Tsuneonella mangrovi: one gene and its partner. The protein of the gene in region 1 interacts with the protein of each later gene in a pairwise test. Links are inferred from orthologs where the notes say so. Each region holds a gene or a part of one and is shown on either strand. Other genes may lie near its edges.

Evidence for each region. The genes of interacting proteins can lie anywhere in the genome.
Region 2: the proteins of mtgA (region 1) and CJO11_RS04120 interact in binary tests that used the Escherichia coli proteins (3 or more experiments, as listed by UniProt). The link is inferred for Tsuneonella mangrovi from one-to-one orthologs.

What each region holds. Positions count from the first base shown.
Region 1 is NZ_CP022889.1:2,500,046-2,505,186, reverse strand. The notes cover bases 373-3,118. They hold mtgA (monofunctional biosynthetic peptidoglycan transglycosylase), read left to right. Parts: upstream 373-1,276; coding sequence 1,277-1,960; downstream 1,961-3,118. Other genes in these bases: CJO11_RS12135 (class I SAM-dependent methyltransferase), read right to left, coding at 3,117-3,118; CJO11_RS12140 (cation diffusion facilitator family transporter), read left to right, coding at 2,192-3,106; CJO11_RS12150 (DUF4242 domain-containing protein), read right to left, coding at 849-1,121; CJO11_RS12155 (MFS transporter), read left to right, coding at 373-831. Also shown: more of CJO11_RS12155, read left to right, coding at 1-372; more of CJO11_RS12135, read right to left, coding at 3,119-3,836; ATP-dependent Clp protease ATP-binding subunit ClpX, read right to left, coding at 3,863-5,128. UniProt on the Escherichia coli protein: Peptidoglycan polymerase that catalyzes glycan chain elongation from lipid-linked precursors. May play a role in peptidoglycan assembly during cell division in collaboration with other cell division proteins.
Region 2 is NZ_CP022889.1:831,174-835,992, reverse strand. What follows is about bases 1-2,999. They hold CJO11_RS04120 (peptidoglycan D,D-transpeptidase FtsI family protein), read left to right. Parts: upstream 1-610; coding sequence 611-2,389; downstream 2,390-2,999. Other genes in these bases: CJO11_RS04115 (UDP-N-acetylmuramoyl-L-alanyl-D-glutamate--2,6-diaminopimelate ligase), read left to right, coding at 2,386-2,999; CJO11_RS04125 (hypothetical protein), read left to right, coding at 135-614; rsmH (16S rRNA (cytosine(1402)-N(4))-methyltransferase RsmH), read left to right, coding at 1-138. Also shown: more of CJO11_RS04115, read left to right, coding at 3,000-3,855; CJO11_RS04110 (UDP-N-acetylmuramoyl-tripeptide--D-alanyl-D-alanine ligase), read left to right, coding at 3,852-4,819. UniProt on the Escherichia coli protein: Essential cell division protein that catalyzes cross-linking of the peptidoglycan cell wall at the division septum. Required for localization of FtsN.

The DNA.
Region 1 (5,141 bases):
AACTTCGTGCCCCCCGAAACGCGCGGAAGGGCGAGCGGCTGGTCGCAAGCCGGCAACCTCGGCGGTGCCGGGATCGGCGGCGGGATCGGTCTTCTGGTGGCGGAAAACTTCACCCAGCCGTGGGTCTCCGGCGCACTGCTGGCCGCTATCTGCATCGCCTGCTGGGGTGCAACGCTGCTGCTGCCCAAGCTTGAACGAACCGCAAGCGCTGCGCGCAATTACTTTGCCGAGCTCAAGGAAGTGGCAGTCAATGTCTGGGGTGTCGCCAAGTCGCGGCCGGGATACCTCGCGTTGATCATCATGCTGCTGCCGATCGGCTCTGGCGGCGTGCCGTGGTCTGCGATCGCCGGCGAGTGGAACGCCGGGGCAAACACCGTCGCGCTGGTCAACGGCGTATCGGGCGGCATCGCTTCGATCGTCGGGGCTATGGCGGCGGGGTTCATCTGCGACCGGATGGACCTGAAACGCGCCTATTCGATGTATGGTATCTTTGTAGGGTTGGTGGCGGTCGCGATGATCGCCCTGCCCCGCACACCGCTGGTCTTCACCGTCGGTGTACTCGCCTATTCGGCGATGGTCGGGATGGCCTACACCGGCTACGCCGCGATCGTGCTAGAGGCGATCGGCAAGAAGTCGGCCGCGACCAACTGGAACCTGATGGCGGCACTTTCGAACATCCCGATCGCGATGATGTCGATGATCGACGGGCAGATCCACGACAGCTTCGGCACCAACGCGATGCTGGCCGGCGAACTGGCATTCCCGGCGATCGCGCTGGTTCTTTTCTGGACGTTCGTAGGGGCCACGCGCCCGAAACGCGCAGCCGCCTAGCCAGCCGGTCGGGGCGCCTATTCGGCGGTAGTCGGATCGATGATCGTGCGCACTTCCGAGATCGAGTTGGCCGGGAACCCTGCGGTATCGGCGTGTTGCTGGATCAGGTCGGCACTCGGCGCACGATAGACGCAGTAGATCTTGTCGTCGGTCACATACGAATGGACCCACTGGATCTCCGGTCCGAGGTCGCGAAGGACCGAGCACGATTGCTGCGACGCACCCTGCAGATCCTGCGGCGAGAGCGACCCCGCACCGGGCATTTCGCGTTCGATAACGAACTGAGGCATTGGCAGTCTCCTTGGTCTGCGACCGCAAGACGGGCCGGATACACCATCCATGGCGAGTCGGGCGAACGGTTTTCAAATTTCGGCCCAACACCCTGGCGAATGCGAAGCGCATTTTCTTTTGTCGGGACCGCCGCTAATCGCCTTGCATGACCCGAATGACCCGCATCCTCAGGATCACCGCCAAGGCAATCGTGGCGTTCATCGCCATCAGCGTCATCTGGGTCTTGATCTACCGGTTCGTGCCGGTGCCGGTGACCGCGACGATGCTGGCCGACCCGCACGGAATCACCAAGGACTGGGAACCGCTCTCCAACATCGACCGCAGCATGGTCGATGCCGCGATCGCAGGGGAAGACAGCAAGTTTTGCAGCCACAACGGGTTCGACACCGATGCGATCGAGAAGGCCATCGCGCACAACGAGCGGGTCGACAAGCGCGGACGCGGCCATATTCGCGGCGGCTCCACCATCAGCCAACAGACCGCCAAGAACGTGTTCCTGTGGCAGGGTGGCGGTTATTTCCGGAAGGGCCTCGAAGCCTGGTTCACATTCCTGATCGAGCACCTTTGGGGCAAGCGGCGGATCATGGAAGTCTATCTCAACGTCGCCGAGACCGGGATCGGCACGTATGGCGTGCAAGCAGGAGCACAGCGTTACTTCGGGCATTCGGCGGCGCGGTTGAGCGCGATCGAAGCGGCGCGCATCGCCGCTGTGCTGCCACTCCCGGCAAAGCGCGAAGCGGTCGATCCAAGCGGGTTCGTGCGACGTCACGGCAACACCCTCGCCCGCCGTTTGGGCGTTGTCCGGCGCGACGCGCTCGACGCTTGTATCTACGATTGAGCGCCTCGTTCTTTCGATCAACCACAGTCGCCGGAGTGGCCCAGCCGAAAACGTCCAACCTATCAACTCCTTGCTGTCACACTCGAATGTGTTATGAGATACTATATCTACGACGAGGGTATTATATAACATACTGATTATCAGTCTTTTCTTGCAGAATGCGCCTTGTGGGCAATAGAGAAGGCGGGACTTGCGGGCGTCCGCGCAACGGTTCGGCGAAAGGGGCAGATTTTGGGGCACGAGCACGCGCACGATCATTCCCACAACCATTCCCATGCACATGCCCCGGCCAGCTTCGGCCGTGCATTCGCGATCGGCATCGTGCTCAATACCGCCTTCGTCATTGTCGAGGCAGCCTATGGCTTCATGGCCGGATCGATGGCGCTGGTGGCCGATGCCGGCCACAACCTGTCCGACGTCCTGAGTTTGGCGCTGGCATGGATCGCGGCGGTCCTCGCCACCCGTTCACCGGGCGGGCGCTTTACCTACGGCTTCAAGAGTTCGACGATCCTCGCGGCGCTAGCAAACGCCGGATTGCTGCTGGTCGCAATTGCGGGGATCGCCTTCGAGACCGTCGACCGGATGGCCCAGCCGCCAGCGGTCGAAGGGCGCATCATGATGATTGTCGCCGGGATCGGAATCGTGATCAACGCCGCAACCGCCGTGCTGTTCATGCGCGGCAGCAAGCACGACCTCAACGTGCGCGGCGCATTCCTCCACATGGCAGCCGACGCGCTGGTCAGCCTCGGCGTCGTGATCGCTGGCGGGCTGATCCTGCTCACAGGCCAGAGCTGGATCGATCCGGCAACCAGCCTGCTGATCCTTGGGGTGATCGCGTGGGGTACGTGGGGCTTGCTGAAGGATAGCGTAAAAATGGGCCTCAACGCCGTGCCGGCCCACATCGACCAGGACGCGGTGCGCGGCTATCTTGCTGCCCTGCCCGGCGTCAGCGCAGTGCATGACCTGCACATCTGGCCGATGAGCACTACCGAGACCGCTCTCACCGCGCATCTCGAAATGCCAGGTGGGCATCCGGGCGACGGATTCCTGCACGAGGTCGCCACAGCACTGGAGGCGCACCACCGTATCGTCCACACCACCGTGCAGATTGAAACCAGCCGCGAGAGCTGCCGGGCCGGCTGCTAGGCCATGCGGCCTAGCCGGGTTTGCGGTAGAGCCCGCCGCTATCGGTCGCGCCTTCGATCAAGCGATCGTCCGGGCCATAGAGCACCGTCGACACAGCCAGCTCGTCGGGAAACCGGGTCTCGCAGGTAAATCGCACTGTCGCGGGCACATCGGCGAGGCGGAACTGCGCATGTCCAAATGCGAGCCACCCGCCCGGACGGAGCGCCTCATCGAGCGCCGAGAGGACTTCGGCAACGCGTGCAAACGGCAGGACATCGGCGCAGCTATCCGGCGTCTCGCGCTCGAGCGTGCCGTGGCGGAACACCGACAGCGCGAGGATCGAATCGAACGTCTCGCCCTGCAGCGGCCGGTCGGCGAGCAGGTAACGCGAACGCGGATTGCGGTCCATGCGGCGCGCCCGGGCGACCGCGCGCGGATTGACGTCGATCCCGGTGATATGCGCGCGAGGCAACCGCTTACGAAGCGCGCGGACTTCCTCGCCGCCGGCACAACCGAACGAGAGGATGCGCGGTTCGGAAAGGCTACCCAGTTCGCGCGCCAGCCGATCGAACAGCGCCGGATAGCGATCCTCCGCGCTCGTCGTGTAGGGCTGCAGCACCGCCAGCCTGCTGCCGTTGCGGATGCTCTGCTCGAGCGCGAAATGGTCGGGGTTCTCGATCCGCCGGACGAGCGCTTGAAGCCCCGGAACCCGCTTCAGCAATGTAGCGATGGCAGGAGGCGGCCGGAGCATCGCGTGCTACCGGCCAGCCACGGCAATCAGGCCGCCTCTTCCTTGTCCTTCTTGCCGCCGACCACGCGAACCGGGTCCTTGCGGCCTTCGACGACGTCCTTGTCGATCACGATTTCCGACACGTCGTCCATGTCGGGCAGGTCGAACATGGTGTCGAGCAGGATGCCTTCGACGATCGAGCGCAGGCCGCGCGCGCCGGTCTTGCGGGCGATGGCCTTCTCGGCGATCGCCTGCAGCGCGTCGTCGGTGAAGGTCAGGTCGACATCTTCGAGTTCGAACAGCTTCTGGTACTGCTTGACCAGCGCGTTCTTCGGCTGGGTCAGGATCTGCACCAGCGCGCCGACGTCGAGATCGTTGAGCGTCGCGATCACCGGCAGGCGGCCGACGAATTCGGGAATCAGCCCGAATTTGAGCAGGTCTTCCGGCTCGCACTTCTGCAGCAGTTCACCCACCCGGCGCTTGTCCGGATCGGCAACGTGCGCGCCGAACCCGATGCTGCGCTTCTGCAGCCGGTCCGCGATAATCTTGTCCAGCCCGGCGAACGCGCCACCGCAGATAAACAGGATGTTGGTGGTGTCGACCTGCAGGAATTCCTGCTGCGGATGCTTGCGGCCGCCCTGCGGCGGCACCGAAGCGGTGGTCCCTTCCATCAGCTTCAGGAGCGCCTGCTGAACGCCCTCGCCCGACACGTCGCGGGTGATCGAAGGATTTTCCGCCTTGCGGGTGATCTTGTCGATCTCGTCGATATAGACGATCCCGTGCTGCGCCTTGTCGACGTTGTAGTCGCTCGCCTGGAGCAGCTTGAGAATGATGTTCTCGACGTCCTCACCGACATAGCCTGCTTCGGTCAGCGTGGTCGCGTCGGCCATCGTGAACGGCACGTCGAACGTGCGCGCCAGCGTCTGCGCCAGCAGCGTCTTGCCCGAACCGGTCGGCCCGACCAGCAGGATGTTCGACTTGGCGAGTTCGACTTCGCCCGCCTTGCCGCTGTGCTTGAGGCGCTTGTAATGGTTGTGCACCGCGACCGAGAGCACGCGCTTGGCGCGGTCCTGCCCGATCACATAATCGTTCAACGTGCTGAAAATCTCGTGCGGGGTCGGAACGTCGCCTTCCTTGCGCCCGGAAAGGCCCGCCTTCGCTTCTTCGCGGATGATGTCGTTGCACAGCTCGACGCATTCGTCGCAGATGAACACCGTCGGCCCGGCGATGAGCTTGCGCACCTCGTGCTGCGACTTCCCGCAGAAGCTGCAGTAAAGGGTGCTTTTGGAGTCCGATCCGGTCAACTTCGTCATTTCCTGCTCATCC
Region 2 (4,819 bases), 1.7 Mb from region 1 along the record:
GCGGCCCCCGCCACGTTTACCCAGGTATCCAAGGCAATCCGCCCGAGCGAGGCGGAGACAGATCGCAATCCGCGCGCCCGCTCGGCCACTTTGCGCCACGCGGTCCGCACCGCCATTCCGACAAGGGAGGCTGCATGATGGTTACCGGAAGTCGTTTGCGCCAGTTCGGCTGGGCCGTGACCCTGGCATTGTGTTTCACCGCCTTTTTCGCGCTAACCTTCAAGGTCAATTCGGTGAAGAGCCAGGTGCGCCTGGCCGAGCGTCACATCGTTTCGCTCGAAGGCCAGAACCAGATGCTCCAGACCGAGTTCGAAACCCGTTCCAGCCAGCAGCAGCTGGCCCAGTGGAACGCGGTCGATTTCGGTTACAAGCCGCCGACCGCCGACCAGTATCTCGAAGGCGAACGCCAGCTGGCCGCGCTCGGCGAAGTGCGCCGCCCCGATGCTCCGGCTCCGATCCGCGTCGCGCGGGCGGACGAGACCGGCGACCAGGGGGCGTTCCGCCAAATGGTTTCGCCGCTAACAGGCAAGCCGGTGCATAGCCGGATCGAAACTGGCGCGATTGCCGCAGCGCTGGTCCACGGTGGAGAGATCCTGGCGGATACCGCTCGGTGACCGCGATATCGGTCAGCACGGCGATTTCTTCCGGCCGGGTGCACCTTGTCACCCAGCGCCGTCGCCAGCTGACCGTCGCACGCTTGCGCGTGCTGCTGGTAGCGGGACTGTTTGTTGCCATCGCCATCGCGGCGTTGGGACGCATCGGCTACCTCGGACTTGACGATCACAGCACAGAGTCGACCTCGCTCGTCGATGCACTGCTGCCGCCGCGGGGCGAGATCACCGACCGCAACGGACAAGTGCTCGCCCGCGCATTCCCGGCATTCGCGCTGTGGTACGATCCAGGCGCGCTCGCTGGTGGCTCCCCGCTGGTCAAGAGCCCCAAGGTCGTCGCTGCCGACCTCAAGGCGATCTTCCCCGACATGAACGAAGCGAAGGTCGAGAAGAAGCTTGCCGCCGGTCGCGGCGGATACCTCGAGCGCCGTATCCTGCCCGAACAGGCGAACAAGGTGCTGGCGATCGGCGAACCGGCGCTCGAACTGCCGAAGGAAACCCAGCGCTACTACCCGCAAGGTTCGCTCGCCGCGCACGTGCTCGGCTTCGTCAACGCGAACGGTAACGGCAAGCTCGGGATGGAGCAGACACTCGATGCCCGGCTCAAGGACCCGGCCAAGCGCGGGACCCCGGTCGAGTTGTCGATCGATACGCGGGTGCAAGGCGCATTGGAAGACGAGCTTGGGCGCGGGATGAAGATGGTCAACGCGATGGGCGGGGCCGGGATCGTCCTTGACGTCGACACCGGTGAAGTATTGGCAATGGCCTCGCTGCCCGAATTCGATCCCAACAACGTCAAGCCGAGCGACCTGCTTTTGACCAAGGCCGAAGCAGCCGAAGGCAAGTTTCCGACCAGCTTCAACCGCATCACCAACCAGGTTTACGAACTCGGCTCCACCTTCAAGCCGATCACGATTGCCGCTGCAATCGATGCCGGGGTGGTGCGCGATTTCGGCAAGAAGTGGGATGCCGAACCGATCAAGATGGGCGGGTTCACGATCAAGGACCTGCACAACATGGGCGACTCGCTCAACGTGCCGGAAACGCTGATCCATTCCTCAAACACCGTCTCTGCGCGGATTGCCGACACCTTGGGTGGTGCCCGGATGCGCCAGACGCTGATCGACCTGGGCATGAACAAGCGCCCCGAGATCGAGCTGCCCGCGCGCGGCTTCCCGATCTGGCCGGGGAAGGACTGGCCGCGCCTGCGGACGATGACCGTCGGTTTCGGGCACGGCGTGGCGGTGACTCCGCTGCATCTCGCCAGCGCCTATGCCGCGCTGGTCAACGGCGGGATCTGGCGTCCGTCGACGCTCTACAAACTCAAGCCCGGCGAGGCTCCGCGCGGGCACCGCGTGTTCAAGGCATCGACTTCGGCACGAATGCGCCAGCTGCTGCGCATGGTCGCGCTATACGGCACCGGGCGGGGCGCCAACGCGCCGGGCTTCCGCGTCGGCGGCAAGACCGGATCGGCCGAAAAGCCCGGAGCGCACGGCTATCGCCATCATTCGCTGGTGTCGACCTTTGCGGCCGCGTTCCCGATGGACCACCCGCGCTATGTCGTGATCGCGATGCTCGACGAGCCGAAGGGCACCGCCGCGAGCAGTTACCAGCGCACCGCCGCGTGGAACGCCGTGCCGATCGTCGGGCGGCTGATCCCGCGGATCGGGCCGATGCTCGGCATTCCGCCCGATACCTCGCGCGATGTCGACCTGTCGGACCTCGATCCGCTGGTTCCGGAATCCGAGGGCGGCAAGGCAGCGGCGGAAGGCGAATGAGGCTCTCCACGCTCGTCGGCGACTGCGGAATCGACGCGAACGGTTTCGGCGACAACGCCGTCACCGGCTTCGCGATCGATCATCGCAAGGTCGCCCCCGGCACGGTGTTCGGCGCGTTCCAGGGCAGCGCGGTCAACGGCGAGGACTTCATCCTCGCTGCTGTCGCTGCCGGAGCGATTGCGGTCGTCGCCCGACCGGAGGCGAAAGTCGAAGGCGCTTTGCACATTGGTGACCCCACTCCGCGCAGGCTGTTCGCGCAACTGGCGGCTAAGTTCTTCGTGCCGGTACCCGAGACGATCGTCGCGGTGACCGGTACAAACGGCAAGACCTCGACAGTCGAGATGGCGCGCCAACTGTGGCGGATGGCGGGCAACAGCGCAGCCTCGATCGGCACACTCGGCGTCACCACGCCTGACGGCAGCGTTTCGACCGGGCTGACCACGCCCGATATCGTCACGTTCCTTTCGAATATGACCGGCCTCGCCCGCGAAGGGGTGACCCACGTCGCCTACGAAGCCTCGAGCCACGGCCTGTCGCAGTATCGCAACGAAGGTCTGCGGGTGGCAGCGGGCGCATTCACCAATTTCAGCCGCGATCATCTCGATTACCACGCGACGATGGACGACTATTTCGCGGCCAAGATGCGGTTGTTCGACGAAGTCGTCGCCGAAGGCGGAACTGCGGTGATCTGGCAAGGCGGTGATGATTGGACCGCCAAGGCAACCGAGCACGCACGCGAACGGGGGTTACGCGTGCTGGCAGTGGGCGGGCAGGCGGATGGGATCGGCCTGCTCGCCCGCACTCCCACCCAGTTGGGGCAGGACCTGCAGGTCGGATACGACGGCGCGGCCACCAAGGTCTCGCTACCGCTTATCGGTGCCTACCAGGCGGCGAACGCGCTGGTCGCTGCGGGCCTCGTCATCGCGACCGGCGGCGATCCGAAAACGACTTTCGCCAACCTCTCGCGCTTGCAGCCGGTGCGCGGGCGGCTGGAGCGTGCAGCGATCAATCGCGAGGGCGCGCCGGTCTATGTCGACTATGCCCACACACCCGATGCGCTGGAAGCAGCCATCGCTGCGCTGCGCCCACATGTGGAAAAGCGCCTTCTGGTGGTGTTCGGAGCGGGCGGAGATCGCGATCAGGGCAAACGGGCCGAAATGGGCCGGGTCGCTAGCCAGCAGGCAGATGTCGTGATCGTCACCGATGACAACCCGCGCGGGGAAGACCCGGCGGACATACGCCGCGCGGTCCTGTCGGGCGCGCCGGGCGCACAGGAAATTGCCGGGCGGCGCGATGCGATCGCGGCTGCTGTTAGCATGGCCGGGGCGGGGGACATCGTCCTCCTCGCCGGCAAGGGACACGAACAGGGCCAGATCGTAGGAGCCGGAGACCAGATGCGCATACTGCCGTTCGACGATGTCACCGTTGCGCGCGAATGCGCGGCGCAGGAGGGGAGCCTGACATGAGCCTCAACCGGGCCATCCTGTCATGGCCGCGCGTGGCGCGCGACCGGCTCCCGCTGGCACTGTGGAGCGCCGAAACGATCGCCGAAGCCGTTGGCGGCACGGCGAGCGGGGCGTTCCAGGTGTCGGGCGTCGAGATCGATTCACGCGACGTGCGCGCTGGCGACCTGTTCATTGCGCTCAAGGGCGAAAGCACCGACGGCCACCGCTTCATCGGCAAGGCATTCGCCAACGGGGCCGCGGCCGCGCTGGTCAGCGAGCCGATCGACTGGCCGCATATCCTCGTGGAGGATACCTCCGCTGCTCTCGAAGCGCTTGCTGCTGCCGCACGTGAGCGTGCCGAAGCCGTGCGGATCGGCGTCACCGGCTCGGTCGGCAAGACCGGGGTCAAGGAAGCGATCTTTGCTGCGCTCGACCGGACGAGCCGCGGGGCGGCGCACCGTTCCGTCCGCAGCTACAACAACCATGTCGGCGTGCCGCTCAGCCTCGCGCGGATGCCCGCGCGCAGCCGTTTCGGCGTTTTCGAAATGGGCATGAACCATGCGGGCGAGATCGACCACCTGACGCGGCAGGTTCGCCCGCACATCGCGGTCGTGACCACGATTGCCCCGGCACACATCGAGAATCTCGGCAGCGAGGAAGCGATTGCCGATGCCAAGGGCGAAATCTTTGCGGGGCTGGTCGAAGGCGGCACGGCGGTGATCCCGGCCGACAGCCCGCATTTCGAACGGCTGCGCGGCCACGCCCAGGCGTGCGGCGCGCAGGTCGTCAGCTTCGGGCGCAGCGCTCACGCCGACGCGCGCTTGCTCGATGCGATCCCGAGCGCCAACGGCGGCGCGCTGGTGACGGCGGACATTTCCGGCACCCGGCTGTGCTTCACGGTCGCCGAACCGGGTGAGCACTGGATTTCGAACGCGCTGGCGGTGATGGCCACGGTCAAGGCGGCGGGCGGCGACCTTGCCGCGGC